One region of the Amycolatopsis australiensis genome, then DNA from elsewhere that is predicted to be linked to it. Evidence: riboswitches for the same ligand, from Rfam matches in the RefSeq annotation. Region 1 holds a riboswitch; the other holds the start of a gene.
The links. A riboswitch is a leader RNA that binds a small molecule or an ion and turns the genes downstream of it on or off. The one in region 1 is predicted to bind thiamine pyrophosphate.
Positions count from the first base shown of each region.

Region 1 (7,026 bases):
CGCTGCTGACCCCGGGGTCGCTGGCGATCCTCCAGTCGTCGTTCGCGCACGACGCCCGCGCCCGCGCGATCGGCGCCTGGTCCGGCCTCGGCGGCATCGCGGCGGCCGCGGGTCCGCTGCTCGGCGGCTTCCTCGTCCAGGTCTGGTCGTGGCGGCTGGCGTTCCTCATCAACGTGCCGATCGCGCTCGCCGTCGTGCTGCTGGCCCGGCGGTTCGTCCCCGAGTCCCGCGACCCGGACGCGACCGGGCACCCGGACTTCGGAGCCGCCGCGCTCGGCGCGATCGGCCTCGCCGGGGTGACCGGAGCGCTGGTGGAGGCGCCGGGACGCGGCGTCGGCGACCCGATCGTGCTGGTCGCGGGGTTGCTCGGCCTCGCGGGACTGACCGCGTTCGTCATCATCCAGCACCGCTCGGCCGAGCCGCTGGTGCCGCCGTCGCTGTTCCGCGACCGGACCTTCACGCTCTCGAACGCGCTGACGTTCGTCGTCTACGCGGCACTCGGCGGCGTGATGATGCTGATGGTGATGCAGCTGCAGGTGTCGCTGCACTACTCGCCGACGGCGTCCGGGCTGGCCGGCCTGCCGCTGACGGTGATCATGCTGCTGCTGTCGGGCCGCTCCGGCGCGCTGGCCCAGCGCATCGGCCCGCGGACACAGCTGGTGGTGGGCCCGATCGTCGTCGGCATCGGGATGCTGCTGATGCTGCGGATCGCGCCGGGCGCGTCGTACCTCGGCGCGGTGCTGCCCGCGGTGGTGGTGTTCGGGCTCGGCCTGGCGACGGTGGTGGCCCCGGTGACCGCGACGGTGCTCGCCGCGGCCCCGGACCGCTACGCCGGCGTCGCGTCCGGCGTCAACAACGCGATCGCCCGCTCGGGCGGGCTGCTGGCGGTCGCGGTGCTGCCCGCCGCGGCGGGGCTGACGGGCGAGTCGTACGCGGACCCGGCGGCGTTGACGGCGGGCTGGCGGACGGCGCTGGTCATCTGCGCGGCACTGGCGATCGCGGGCGGCCTGATCGCGCTGGGCATCCACAACGGCGTGCTGGCCCCGCCGGCGGAGCCGCCCAAGGCCGAGGACGAGTGCCCGCACCTGGGCGAGTGCTACCACTGCGGAGTGGAGGGCCCGCCGACCCACATCCGCGGCGGCACCCCGGTCGCGGGCTCCTGACCCGAGCGCCCCAAGGCGGCCTTGGTTGCGTGTGACGCACCGAAGGCCGCCTTGGTTGCGTCTCACGCACCGAAGGCCACATTGGGGCGCTTCGGGCCTCGCTAGCCCGCCAGGATCTCCGCGAACATCGCCGGGTCGGCGTTGCCGCCCGAGACGAGCGCGACCGTGCGTCCCGGTGGCAGCTCGCCCGCGTGGGACAGGTACGCCGCCGTCGTCACCGCGCCGCTCGGCTCCGCCACCAGGCGGGCCTTGCGCGCCAGGGTGCGCATCGCCTCGCGGATCTCGTCCTCGGTCACCGTGACCATGTCGTCGACGACTTTCCGCAGGTGGGCGAAGGTCAGCTCGGACGGCTGCGCGCGCAGGCCGTCGGCGATCGTGCGGGCGCGGTCGGCCTGCGGCCAGTCCACCTGGCGGCCCAGCCGCAGCCCCTCGGCCGTGTCCGCCGCCAGCGCCGGCTCGACGCCGATCACCCGGGCCCGCGGGGCGCGGGCCTTGATCGCGGTGCCGACGCCCGCGGCCAGCCCGCCGCCGCTCACCGGCACCAGCACGACCTCGACGTCCGGGAGGTCCTCGGCGATTTCGAGCCCCGCCGTGCCCTGGCCGGCGATGATGGCCGCGTCGTCGTAGGGCGGCACGAGGGTCAGCCCGCGTTCGGTGGCCAGTTCGTGCGCTTTGGCCTCGTGTTCGCCGATCGGCACCTCGATCACCTCGGCGCCGTAGGAACGGGTGGCCTCGACCTTGATCCGCGGCGCGACATCCGGCACGACGATCACCGCCGGCACCCCGTACCGCTGCGCGGCGTACGCGACTGCCTGCGCGTGGTTGCCGCTCGAGTAGGCGATGACACCGCGGGTACGCCGTTCCTCGTCGAGGGTGGCGATCGCGTTGAACGCGCCCCGCACCTTGAACGCGCCGACCGGTTGGAGGCTTTCGGGTTTGAGCCACAGGGTTCCGCGGGGATCCCACGTCTGGAGCAACAGGGGCGTGCGCACGGCGACATCTCGGACGCGCTCCGCGGCGGCCTCGATGTCAGAGATCGTCACCAGTTCCATGTGCCGAGTATGTCAAGAAAACGCCCGCCGCGGAGTGTCTAAAATGGACAGTTGGAGTGGTGCTCCTCACGCTCCGGCAACGCGGGGAGTGCTTCGCACGCCTTACACGTTGAACAGGGGAGAACACGGACTACCAGATCGGGATCATGACGAAGGAGAACGCAGCGGCTTCCGAAGCGAAGGAAGAGAAGTCCGGCCTGAGGATCGCGCAGGTGCTGGCGGCGGCGCTCGCGGCGGTGACGGCGGCGCTGCTGGGCTCGACGCTCGGTGTGGCGGGCACGGTGGTCGGCGCCGGCGTGGCGAGCGTGGTGTCGACGGTCGGCAGCGAACTGTACCTGCGCTCGTTGCAGCGCACCCGCGAGGCGGCGCTCAAGGCGCGCCAGCTGGCGACGTCCGGCATCCGGCGGCGGGTGCCCGAGGTGCCGTCGGCGGCGGAGGTGCCGATCACGGACCAGCCGACGGTCCGGCTGAAGCCACCTGAGGAGACCCCCGCACGGCTGTCCGACCGGCTGCGGAAACTGCGCTGGCCGTTGATCATCGGCACGAGCGTGGTCGCGTTCGCGGTGGCGATCGTGGCGATGGTGGGCGTGGACGCGGCCACCGACGGCAAGGTGGCGGGCGGAACGGGCACGGGCATCGGCAAGATCTTCGGCGGCGGCGGAAGCGGCCGGCCGGACCCCACCCCGTCGAAGACCCCGCCGACGTCGACGGACGACACCCAGGTGTCCCCGACGGGGACGACCACCACCCCGACGCAGACGTCGACGGCCCCGACGACGTCGACGGAGTCCCCGACGCCGACCCCGAGCACGACGACGCAGCAGCCGTCGACCTCCGCCCCGGCGACGACGACCGCGCCGACCAGCAAGGCCGCCGCCCCGACGCCGACTCCGTGACCGGGTCAGGGCAGGCAGGCCCGCAGCGCCCGGGCCGCGGCGGCCGGGTCCTCGGCTTCGGTGATCGCCCGGACCACCACGATGCGTGACGCCCCGGCGTCGAGGACCTCCGGCAGCCGGGGCTGATCGATTCCGCCGATCGCGAACCAGGGGCGGGTCACCGCCGACGCCGCCACCGAGCGGACCAGGTCCAGGCCCGGCGCCGGGCGTCCCGGCTTCGTCGGCGTCGGCCAGCACGGGCCCGTGCAGAAGTAGTCCACTCCCGGCTCCCCGGCGGCCGCCAGTGCCTGCTCGACCGAGTGCGTCGACCGGCCGATCACCACCTCGTCGCCGAGGATCCGGCGGGCCAGTGGCACCGGGATGTCGTCCTGGCCGAGGTGGAGCACGTCGGCGCCGACCGCCAGCGCCACGTCCGCCCGGTCGTTCACCGACAGCAGCGCGCCGTGCCGCGCGCACGCCTCCGCCAGCACCTCCAGCGCCGCTATCTCGCCCTTCGCCTCCAAGGCGCCGGTCTTGTCGCGCAGCTGGATGACGTCGACGCCGCCGGCCAGCGCCGCGTCGGCGAAGGAGGCCAGGTCGCCGCGGTCGGTTCGGGCGTCCGTGCACAGGTACAGGCGCGCGGCGTCGAGCCGGGCGCGGATCTTGTCACCGGAAAGGGCGGGCATAGCGGCGACCGTACCCCGCGCGTTAGGGTGGAGGCGTCCGCACGGGAGCCCGGGGCACGGGCTGAGAGGGAGCTGCCGCTCCGACCGTGGAACCTGATCCGGGTCATGCCGGCGCAGGGAGCGTGATTCCCATGACGAACAACCTGGCAGTGGTCGGCGGCGGCGTGATCGGCCTGTCCGCGGCGTGGCGCGCGGCGCGCACCGGCCGCGAAGTCACCCTGTACGACCCCGAACCCGTCCGCGGCGGCGCGTCCTGGCTCGCCGGCGGCATGCTCGCCCCCGTCACCGAGGCCTGGCCGGGCGAGGAGGACGTGCTCCGCCTCGGCGAGGAGTCCCTGCGCCGCTGGCCCGGCTTCGCCCGCGACCTCGGGAAAGAAGGCGTCGACCCCGGCCTGGCCGAGCACGGGACGCTGGTGGTCGCCTTCGACAGCGCCGACGCCGGCCACCTCGACATCCTCGCCGGCTACCTGCACTCGATCGGCCGCGCGGCCGAACGCCTCACCGGCCGGGAGGCCAAGCGGCTGGAACCGGGCGCCGGATCCGTCCGAAGTGGACTGCATGTGCCCGGCGACCTGGCCGTGGACAACCGGAAGCTGCTCGAGGCGCTGCACGCCGCCTGTGTGCGGCACGGCGTCCGGTTCGTCCGCGAACGCGTCGAGACCCTGCCGGACGCCGGTGCCGTCGTGCTCGCCGCGGGCGCGTGGACCGGGCGGCTGCACCCGCGGCTGGCCGGCGCCGTCCGCCCGCTCAAGGGCGAAATCCTCCGGCTCCGGCCGCGTCGCGGCTGCCTGCCGCCGCCGGCGCGCACGATCCGGGCCGTCGTCGAGGGCCGCCCGATCTACCTCGTCCCGCGCGGCGCCTCCGAGCTCGTCCTCGGCGCCACCCAGTACGAGGCCGGGTTCGACCAGTCCGTCACCGCCCGCGGTGTGCGCGAGCTGCTCGAAGGCGCCGAACGCGTCTTCCCCGCGATCACCGAGTACGAGCTGGTCGAGACCGCCGCCGGCCTGCGGGCCGGCAGCCGGGACGTCCTGCCCTACATCGGCGTCCTGGACGACGGCGTCTTCGCCGCGACCGGGCACCACCGCAACGGCCTGCTGATGGCCCCGGTGACCGCGGACGCCGTGGTCGCCTGGCTCGAGGGGGAGGAACCGCCCGAAGGCGTCGACGCGGCGTCCCCCGCCCGCCTGCACCAGAAGGAGCACGTGTGATGGAGATCAAGCTCAACGGCCAGTGGACGGAGTTCCCGGACGGCGCGACCGTCGCCGACGTCCTGGACGCCTCGGGCGGGCAGCGGCCCGGCATCGCCGTCGCGGTCGACGGCGTCGTCGTCCGCCGCACCGACTGGCCGACGACCACCGTGCCCAAGGGCGCGGGCGTCGACGTGCTCACCGCGGTCCAGGGAGGCTGAAATGTCCGAAGAACCGCTGGTCATCGGGTCCTGCAAGCTGTCGTCCCGGCTGATCATCGGCACCGGCGGCGCGGCCAACCTCGCCGTGCTCGAACGCGCGCTGGTCGCCTCCGGCACCGAGCTGACCACCGTCGCCATGCGCCGCGCCGACGCCGAAGGCGGCTCGGGCGTCCTCGAGCTGCTGCGCCGGCTCGGCATCGAGCTGCTGCCGAACACCGCGGGCTGCCGCACCGCCGCCGAGGCCGTCCTCACCGCGCAGCTCGCGCGGGAGGCGCTGGAAACCGACCTGATCAAGCTCGAGGTGCACGCCGACGACCGCACGCTGCTGCCGGACCCGATCGAGACGCTCGACGCCGCCGAACGGCTGGCCGCCGACGGGTTCACCGTGTTCGCCTACACGAACGACGACCCGGTGCTCGCGCTGCGCCTGGAGGAGGCCGGCTGCGCGGCGGTGATGCCGCTGGGCGCGCCGATCGGCACCGGCCTCGGCATCCGGAATCCGCACAACATCGAGCTGATCGTCGCGCGGGCGGGCGTCCCGGTGATCCTGGACGCCGGAATCGGTACGGCCTCGGACGCGACGCTGGCGATGGAGCTGGGCTGCGACGCCGTCCTGCTGTCCACCGCCGTCACCCGGGCGGCGGACCCCGAACGGATGGCCGCGGCCATGCGCGCGGCCGTCGTCGCCGGTCACCTGGCCAGGGGCGCGGGGCGGGTGCCGCAGCGGTTCTGGGCCCAGGCGTCGAGTCCACCCCGGTGAACGCGGGTGGCTTAACGCCGAACGTGCACGGCGAGCACGTAAGGTGGACGGCACTTTCCGGCGCATCCGCGGCGGGGCAGGGCAGAAGGAGCCAGCCGTGACCAGCACCTCGGTCCAGGACGTCTCGGGCAGGTTGTACCTCGCCGTGGGCAGGCTGTCCCGGTCACTGCGCCAGGCCGGCGTGCCCGGCCCCGGCCACGGCGCCATCTCGGCGCTCGCGACGCTGGTGCACGCGGGCCAGCTCCGGCTCGGCGACCTCGCGGCCAAGGAAGGCGTCGCGGCGGCCACGATGTCGCGGATCATCGCGTCCCTGGTCGAGGCGGGGTACGTCAGCCGCGAATCCGACCCGGTCGACCGCCGGGCGTGGCTGGCGAAGGCGACGGAGGAGGGCGAGCGGCTCGTCTCGGGCGTCCGGTCGACGCGGGTGCAGGAGCTGAACCGGCGCCTCGACCGCCTTTCGCCGGAGCACCGCGAAGCCCTGACGGCGGCGATCCCGGCGCTGGAAGCCCTGATCGCGGACGACTAACGGTCCTCCGGAGCCAGCCGCCAGAACGCCGAGACCGGGCCGACCTTCGCGCCCATCGGGTAGGCGTGCTCGACGGCGTGCGAGACGAACCACTTGCCGTAGCGGGCCGCGTCCTCGACGGACATCCCCTTCGCGAGGCCGGCCGTCAGCGCCGAAGCCATCGTGTCGCCCGCGCCGTGGGTGTGCGGGGTCGCGTAGCGCTGTCCCGGTAGCTCCACGAACGTGGAGCCGTCGAAGAGCAGGTCGACGCACTCCGGGTCGGCCTGCAGGTGGCCGCTCTTGACCAGCACGTAGCGCGGGCCCATCCGGTGCAGCACCACCGCGGCCGTGTGCATGCCTTCGCGGTCGGTCACCGTCATGCCGGTGAGCAGGCGGACTTCGTCGAGGTTCGGCGTCAGGACCGTCGCGCGCGGCAGCAGCTCGTCGCGCAGGGCCACCAGGCCGGCTTCGTCGAACAGCGGGTGCCCGTGCATCGACGCCGCGACCGGGTCGACGACGAACGGGATCTTCTCGTCGCGTCCGATCCCGGCCTTGTCACACGCGGCCGCGACGGCGT
Region 1 is NZ_FPJG01000006.1:1,769,739-1,776,764, forward strand. Features, by position in the region: gene BT341_RS09765 (MFS transporter) at 1-1,163, shown strand, start outside; gene BT341_RS09770 (threonine ammonia-lyase) at 1,265-2,215, opposite strand; gene BT341_RS09775 (hypothetical protein) at 2,362-3,111, shown strand; gene thiE (thiamine phosphate synthase) at 3,117-3,776, opposite strand; TPP riboswitch at 3,808-3,913, shown strand; gene thiO (glycine oxidase ThiO) at 3,908-4,984, shown strand; gene thiS (sulfur carrier protein ThiS) at 4,984-5,184, shown strand; gene thiG (thiazole synthase) at 5,186-5,944, shown strand; gene BT341_RS09800 (MarR family winged helix-turn-helix transcriptional regulator) at 6,042-6,470, shown strand; gene thiD (bifunctional hydroxymethylpyrimidine kinase/phosphomethylpyrimidine kinase) at 6,467-7,026, opposite strand, start outside.

Region 2 (7,026 bases), 550 kb from region 1:
GACGTGGTGCACGTCGACGGCCGGATCGACCCGTCGAGCGACATCGAGACGATCAACACCGAGCTGATCCTCGCCGACCTGCAGACCCTCGACAAGGCGCTGCCGCGGCTGGAGAAGGAAGCGCGGACGAAGAAGGAGAACAAGCCCGCGCTGGACAACGCGCAGAAGGCGAAGGAGATCCTCGACGCCGGCCGCACGCTCTTCCAGGCACAGAAGGAGGTCGACTTCGCGGCGCTGCGCGAGCTGAGCCTGCTGACCACGAAGCCGTTCCTGTACGTGTTCAACGCCGACGAGTCGGTGCTCACCGACGAGGCCCGCCGCGAAGAGCTGACCAAGCTGGTCGCCCCGGCGGACGCGGTGTTCCTCGACGCGAAGGTCGAGGCGGAGCTGCTGGAGCTGGACGACGAGGAGTCGGTCCGCGAGCTGCTGGAGTCGGTCGGCCAGCCGGAGCCGGGCCTGTACTCGCTGGCCCGCGCGGGCTTCCACACGCTCGGCCTGCAGACGTACCTGACGGCGGGCCCGAAGGAATCCCGCGCGTGGACGATCCCGCAGGGCGCGACGGCCCCCCAGGCGGCGGGGGTGATCCACACGGACTTCGAGCGCGGCTTCATCAAGGCGGAGATCGTGTCGTTCGACGACCTGATGGAGGCCGGCTCGATGGCGGCGGCGCGGGCGGCGGGCAAGGTCCGCATGGAGGGCAAGGACTACGTCATGGCCGACGGCGACGTGGTCGAGTTCCGTTTCAACGTGTGAGCCGTTGCGGCTCCGGATGCCCGACGATCGACCTGGACGACGGCGGAGGCCAGCCGGGTAGCGACGGCACCACGCTCCGGCCGTCCGGCTCTGCCACGCTCGGCGGCGTGACCGCTTACGTGATCTCCGAAGTCGAAGTCCTCGACGAAGCCCAAGCCCGGCGTTACCGCGAGCTGGCCCAGGCCTCGATCGAGGCGCACGGTGGGCGTTACCTCGCTAGAGGGGCGGTCCCGGCCGCGCTCGAAGGACCGGCCGGCGACGGCCGTCTCGTCATCGTCGAGTTTCCCGATCGGGGGACCGCAGAACGCTGGTACGGCTCCGATGAGTACGCCGCCGCCCTCGGGATCAGGGCGACGGCGCTTCGGCGACGGCTGCTGCTCGTCGACGGGGTCGGCTAGCCGAGGAGGCCCAGCAGCGCGATCGCGATCAGGACCACCGCCGGGGCGAGGGCGTTGATCCAGGCGCGCTGGGCGGGGGTGGGGGCGGCGGGGCTGTTCATGGCGTTCCCAAGGTCGGACCGATGCTTCCGCAGGAACAGCGCGCCGATCACGTCCCGCGTTAGCAGGTGTGATCGAACTCTCAGCCGTCCAGGTGATGGCGGTTGCGGGCGGTGAACCAGAGCACGCCGCCGGCCGCCGCCACCATCGACGCGAACGCCGCTGCTCCCACCACGATTGCCTGGGTCATGCTCGTCTCCCTCCTGGAATGGTCCGGTAACCGAGAGACGTCGAAACCCGCGAAAAGTGCACTCAGAGTTACCGGGATCACAGTCCCGAGATGACCGAGTCGATCTGCGCGGCCAGGTCGAAGTCCTTCGCCGTGAGGCCGCCCGCCGAATGCGTGCTGAGCCGGAACGTCAGCGTGCGCCAGCGGATGTCGATGTCGGGGTGGTGGTCGGCCGCTTCGGCCAGCTCCGCGACGCGGTCCACCACCTCGATCGCCTGCGGGAAGCTCGCCAGTTCCACCTCGCGGGAGATCACCGATCCGGATCGGGTCCAGTGCTCACCCAGCCGGGCGTCGGCCTCGGAGTCGCTCAACAGTTCCGTCATGTCTCCATGGTCGTCCGTCCTGGACTACGCTGCACGGTTGCCACGGGAGTCCGGTGAGCCGGGCTGAGAGGCGGGTCACCCCGCGACCGTTCGCACCTGACCGGATCATGCCGGCGAAGGGAGGGCTTTCCCCTCCTCGTCCGGCGAAGTGCAGGAGGGGTAGATGAAACGCAGGGCTGTTCGCGCCGCGACGGCCATCGCCGCCGTCAGCGCCGTCGCCGCGGGGTGCTCGCTGTCGGACGGTGACGGTGGCACGCAGCAGACGCCCACCGTCACCCTCGTGACGCACGATTCGTTCCTGGCGCCGCAGGAGGTGCTCGACGCCTTCCAGCGGCAGTCCGGCATCAAGATCTCCGTGCTCAAGCAGGGTGACGCCGGTTCGCTGACCAACAAGCTCGTGCTCACCAAGGCCAACCCGGTCGGCGACGTCGCGTACGGCGTCGACTCGACCTTCGCCTCGCGCGCCCTGCAGGAAGGCGTCTTCGAGCCCTACACGAGCCCGGAGGCCGACCGCGGCCCGCAGCGCTACGCCGTCGACCCCGAGCACCGCCTGTCCGCGGTCGACGTCGGCGACGTCTGCGTCAACGTCGACACGAACTACTTCGCCGCCAAGGGCATCCCGGCGCCGGCCGGCTACGACGACCTCGCCGACCCCAAGTACAAGGACCTGCTGGTCGCCGAGGACCCGGCCACGGCGTCGCCCGGGCTGGCGTTCCTCCTCGGCACCATCGCGAAATACGGCGATGGTGGCTGGAAGGACTACTGGACCAGGCTGAAGGCCAACGGCGTCAAGGTCGTCAGCGGCTGGGAAGAGGCCTACACGAAGGACTTCTCCGGCTCGTCCGGCAAGGGGCCGCGGCCGATCGTCGTCTCCTACGCGTCGTCGCCCGCCGCCGAAATCGGTGATGACGGCAAGCCGCGCACCAAGGCGCTGCTCGACACCTGCTACCGGCAGGTCGAGTACGCCGGCGTGCTGGCGAACGGCAAGCAGGTCGAGAACGCGCGCAAGGTCGTCGACTTCCTGCTCTCGCAGCAGTTCCAGGCGACCGTCGCGGCCAACATGTACGTCTACCCGGCGCGCCAGGGCGTCGACCTGCCCGCCGGCTGGGCGCAGGTCGCGCCGCTGCCGCAGAAGCCGCAGACGCTGCCCGCCGACCAGGTGCAGGCCGGCCGCGAGAAGTGGATCGGCGAATGGCGCACGCTCATGCAGTGACACCCGTGGCTCCGCCCCCGGCCGGGGGCTCCGCCACCCGGAAACCAACGGCCCCGCCGCGAACCGCCCGCGGCCTCGGCCTGGCGTTGCTCGGGCTGGCGCCGATCGGGTTCCTGGTCGTCTTCTTCGCCTGGCCGGTGCTGGCGATCGTCGGCCGCGGGTTCGCCGCCGGCGGCCTCGGCGTCGTCCTCGGCGACCCGCGGACGTGGCAGCTGGCCGGGTTCACCGTGGCGACGGCGGCCGCGTCGACGCTGGTCGCCGTGGTCGCCGGCCTGCCCGTGGCGTTCCTGCTCGCGCGGGTGCGGCTGCCCGGCGTCGGCTTGGCGCGGACGCTCGTGCTGGTGCCGTTCGTGCTGCCGACGGTCGTCGTCGGGCTCGCCTTCCGCGCGCTCTGGCCGGACGGTGGCGTGCTGCCGATCGTGCTGGCCAACGCCTTCTTCAACGTCGCGGTCGTCGCACGGACCGTCGCCGGGCTGTGGGCGCGGCTGGACGGACGGACGACCGACGCCGCCCGCGCGCTCGGTGCGTCCCCGTGGCGGGCCTTCCGCTCGGTGACGCTGCCCGCGCTCGCGCCGGCGATCGCGTCCGCCGCGGCCGTCGTCTTCCTGTTCTGCGCCACCAGTTTCGGCGTCGTGCTCATCCTCGGCGGCGCCCGGTACCGGACCCTGGAAACCGAGATCTACCTCCGGACGGTCGACCTCCTGGACCTCTCCGGCGCCGCCGCGCTGTCGCTGATCCAGTTCACCGCCGTGGTCGCGGCGCTGGTCGTCGGCGGGCTGGCGCGGCGGCGCAAGGACGGCGCCCGGATCGGATCCGGCCGCGCGGGGTGGCCGAGCGGCGGCGAATGGTGGGTCGTCGGCGCGGCGGGCGTCGTGCTCGCGCTGCTGCTGACGCCGATCGTCGCGCTCCTCGTCGAGTCGGTGTCCACAGCGGACGGCTGGAGCCTCGCCGGCTTCCGGGCCCTCACGAGTACCGGCGAGAAGGGCGCGCTGCAGGTGTCCGGCTGGGACGCCGCGCTCAACTCGCTGAAGGTCGCGATCGACGCGACACTGCTCGCGATGGTCGTCGGCGTGCTGGCGTCCGTCGTCCTCGTGGCACTGCGGCGATCGCCCGCGAAAGCCGCGCGCGGGCTGGGCGAGACGATGGACGCCGTCCTGATGCTGCCGCTCGGGGTGTCCGCGGTGACGGTCGGGTTCGGCTACCTCGTGACGCTCGACGCGCTGCCCGGCGACCTCCGCACGTCGCCCTACCTCGTCCCGCTGGCCCAGGCGCTGGTGATCATCCCGCTGATCGTGCGGATGGTGCTGCCGGTGCTGCGCTCGGTCGACGTCCGGCTGCGGCAGGCCGCCTCGACGCTCGGCGCGAGCCCGCTGCGGGTGTGGCGGGAGATCGACCTGCCGCTGACGCTGCGGCCGCTGGTCGCCGCGGCGGGGTTCGGGTTCGTCGTCGCGCTCGGCGAGTTCGGCGCGACCAGCTTCCTGGCCCGGCCGACGGCGCCGACGCTGCCGGTCGCGGTCGCGACGCTGATGGCGCGCCCGGGCGAGCTGAACAACCAGATGGCCTACGCGGCGTGCGCGCTGCTGATGCTCGTGACGGTGCTGGCGGTCGCGCTGATCGACCGGCTCGGGGCCGCGCGCGGCCGGGTGGGAGAGTTCTGATGGCGCTGTCGGTGCGGGACCTGACCGTCCACTACGGACAGTTCGCGGCGGTCCGCGACGTCCGGCTGGACATCGCCGACGGCGAGGTGCTGGCCCTGCTCGGCCCCTCCGGCTCCGGGAAGTCGACGCTGCTGCGCGCCATCACCGGCCTGGAGCCGTCGGCGCGCGGCACGGTCAGCTGGGACGGCGAGGACCTCGGCGCGGTGCCGGTGCACCGGCGCGGGTTCGGTCTGGTGTTCCAGGACGGCCAGCTGTTCGGCCACCGCGACGTCGCCGCGAACATCGCGTTCGGCCTGCGCATGCACGGCGTGCCGCGGGCGCGGTGGGCGCCGCGCGTCGCGGAGCTGCTGGCGCTCGTCGGCCTCTCCGGCTTCGAAAAGCGGCGGGTGACCGAGCTGTCCGGTGGTCAGGCGCAGCGGGTCGCGCTGGCCAGGGCGCTGGCGCCGAAACCGCGGCTGCTGCTGCTCGACGAACCGCTGTCCGGTTTGGACGCCGGACTGCGCGAGCAGCTGGCCATCGATCTGGCGGACCTGCTGCGCCGCAGCAAGATCACCGCCCTGCTGGTGACGCACGACCAGGAGGAAGCCTTCACGCTGGCCGACCGGGTCGCCGTGCTCGACGCCGGCGAGATCCGGCAGGAAGGCGCGGTCCGGCGGGTCTGGCGCAATCCGGCCGGCGACGACGTGGCTCGGTTCCTCGGCGTGACGACGTTCGCCGACGGTGTCGCGGCGGGCGGGGTGGTGCGCACGCCGTTCGGTGAGATCGCGCTGCCGGACGCCGGCGACGGCACGGTCCGGCTCGGTTTGCGGCCGCACGCGCTGCGGGTGGCACAGTCCGGAGTGGACGGTGAAGTCACGGCGGCGGTGCACCGGCGTGAGCACGTGCGGCTGGTCGTCCGGATCGGTGAGTCCACTGTGGACGCGGTAGCTCCGGCCGCGGCCGACCTGCGGGCCGGCGACCCGGTGCGGCTGGAACTCGACCCGGACGGCGTCGCACTCGTCGGCTGACTCAGGCGGCCCAGTGGGCCAGCAGGTCCAGCGCCGGTTCCGACGGGCTGCCGGGCTCGGCGGTGAACATGATCAGCCGCTGTCCCGAGAGGTCGGGCAGCTCGAAGTTCTCGAACCGCAGCGTCAGCTCGCCCGCGACGGGGTGGCGGAACCGCTTGCGGCCGTGCGTGCGCTGCTGCACGACCTGGCCCGACCACAGCGTCCGGAACGTCTCGCTGCGCAGCGTCAGTTCGCCGATGAGCGTCGCGAGGGCCTGGTCCGTCGCGTACCGCGCCGCGATGAGCCGCAGCTGGCCGACGGTGGCGCGGGCGACGTCGTGCCAGTCCGGGAACAGCTCGCGGCTCGCCGGGTCCAGCAGGCAGAAGCGGGCGAGATTGCGGTCCGGCGCGGTCTCGAAGTCGAAGAACAGCTGGGCCGAGAGCGCGTTCCAGGCGACGACGTCGAGCCGGTGGTCGACGACCAGCGCGGGGACGCGGTCCATCTTCGCCAGCAACTGCCGCAGCTCGGGGCGCACCCGGCGGGCCGACGGCGGCCGCGCCGGCCGGGCAGCCGCGAGATCGTGCAGGTGACCGCGTTCGACGTCGTCCAGCCGCAGCGTCCGGGCCAGCGCGTCGAGCACCTCGGGCGACGGGCCGCGCGCCCGCCCCTGTTCCAGCCGGATGTAGTACTCGACGCTGATCCCGGCCAGCTGCGCGACCTCTTCGCGGCGCAGGCCGCGCACCCGCCGCCGCGGGCCGGTGAGGACGCCGCACTCCGCCGGCGTCGCCGCTTCGCGGCGGGATTTCAAGAAGCGGCCCGGTTCCCGGTCCATGCCGTCGAGTCTGCCGGTTCCCCGGCCACCGGACCTGGCCCTGCCAGTACCAGGAACCGCGGACCGTCCCCCCGACAGGGATCTGGGCCGGCGGCGCGGGGCGCGGCAGGCTCGGCTCGCCGAAAGGAGAAAACCATGTGCCACAGCACCGAAAGCCGCCCGCCCGCGCCGCCCGTCGTCGGGGAGGTGGCCGCGCACGGGCCGCTCACGCTCACCGGGGCCGACGGGACGGAGTTCCTCGCCCACCACGCGGTGCCCGCCGAGCCGAACGGCCGCAAGATCGTCCTGCTGCCGGACGTGCGCGGCGTGCACCCGTACTACCGCGACCTGACCCGCCGGTTCGCCGAGGCCGGCTTCGAGACGGTCGTGATCGACTACTACGGCCGGAGCGCCGGTCTCGGCGACCGCGGCGACGACTTCGACTGGGAGAGCCGCCTGCCGCACGTTTCGCCCGCGGACGTCGCGGCCGACGTCGCCGCGGCACGGGACTTCCTCGGCGAAGGACCGGTGTACACGGTCGGCTTCTGCTTCGGCG
Region 2 is NZ_FPJG01000006.1:2,317,774-2,324,799, forward strand. Features, by position in the region: gene ychF (redox-regulated ATPase YchF) at 1-753, shown strand, start outside; gene BT341_RS12410 (DUF1330 domain-containing protein) at 861-1,151, shown strand; gene BT341_RS12415 (4a-hydroxytetrahydrobiopterin dehydratase) at 1,518-1,802, opposite strand; TPP riboswitch at 1,835-1,942, shown strand; gene BT341_RS12420 (thiamine ABC transporter substrate-binding protein) at 1,966-3,015, shown strand; gene BT341_RS12425 (ABC transporter permease) at 3,111-4,673, shown strand; gene BT341_RS12430 (ABC transporter ATP-binding protein) at 4,673-5,680, shown strand; gene BT341_RS12435 (MmyB family transcriptional regulator) at 5,682-6,491, opposite strand; gene BT341_RS12440 (dienelactone hydrolase family protein) at 6,627-7,026, shown strand, end outside.
Region 2: another riboswitch for thiamine pyrophosphate. It lies ahead of BT341_RS12420 (thiamine ABC transporter substrate-binding protein); the one in region 1 lies ahead of thiO (glycine oxidase ThiO).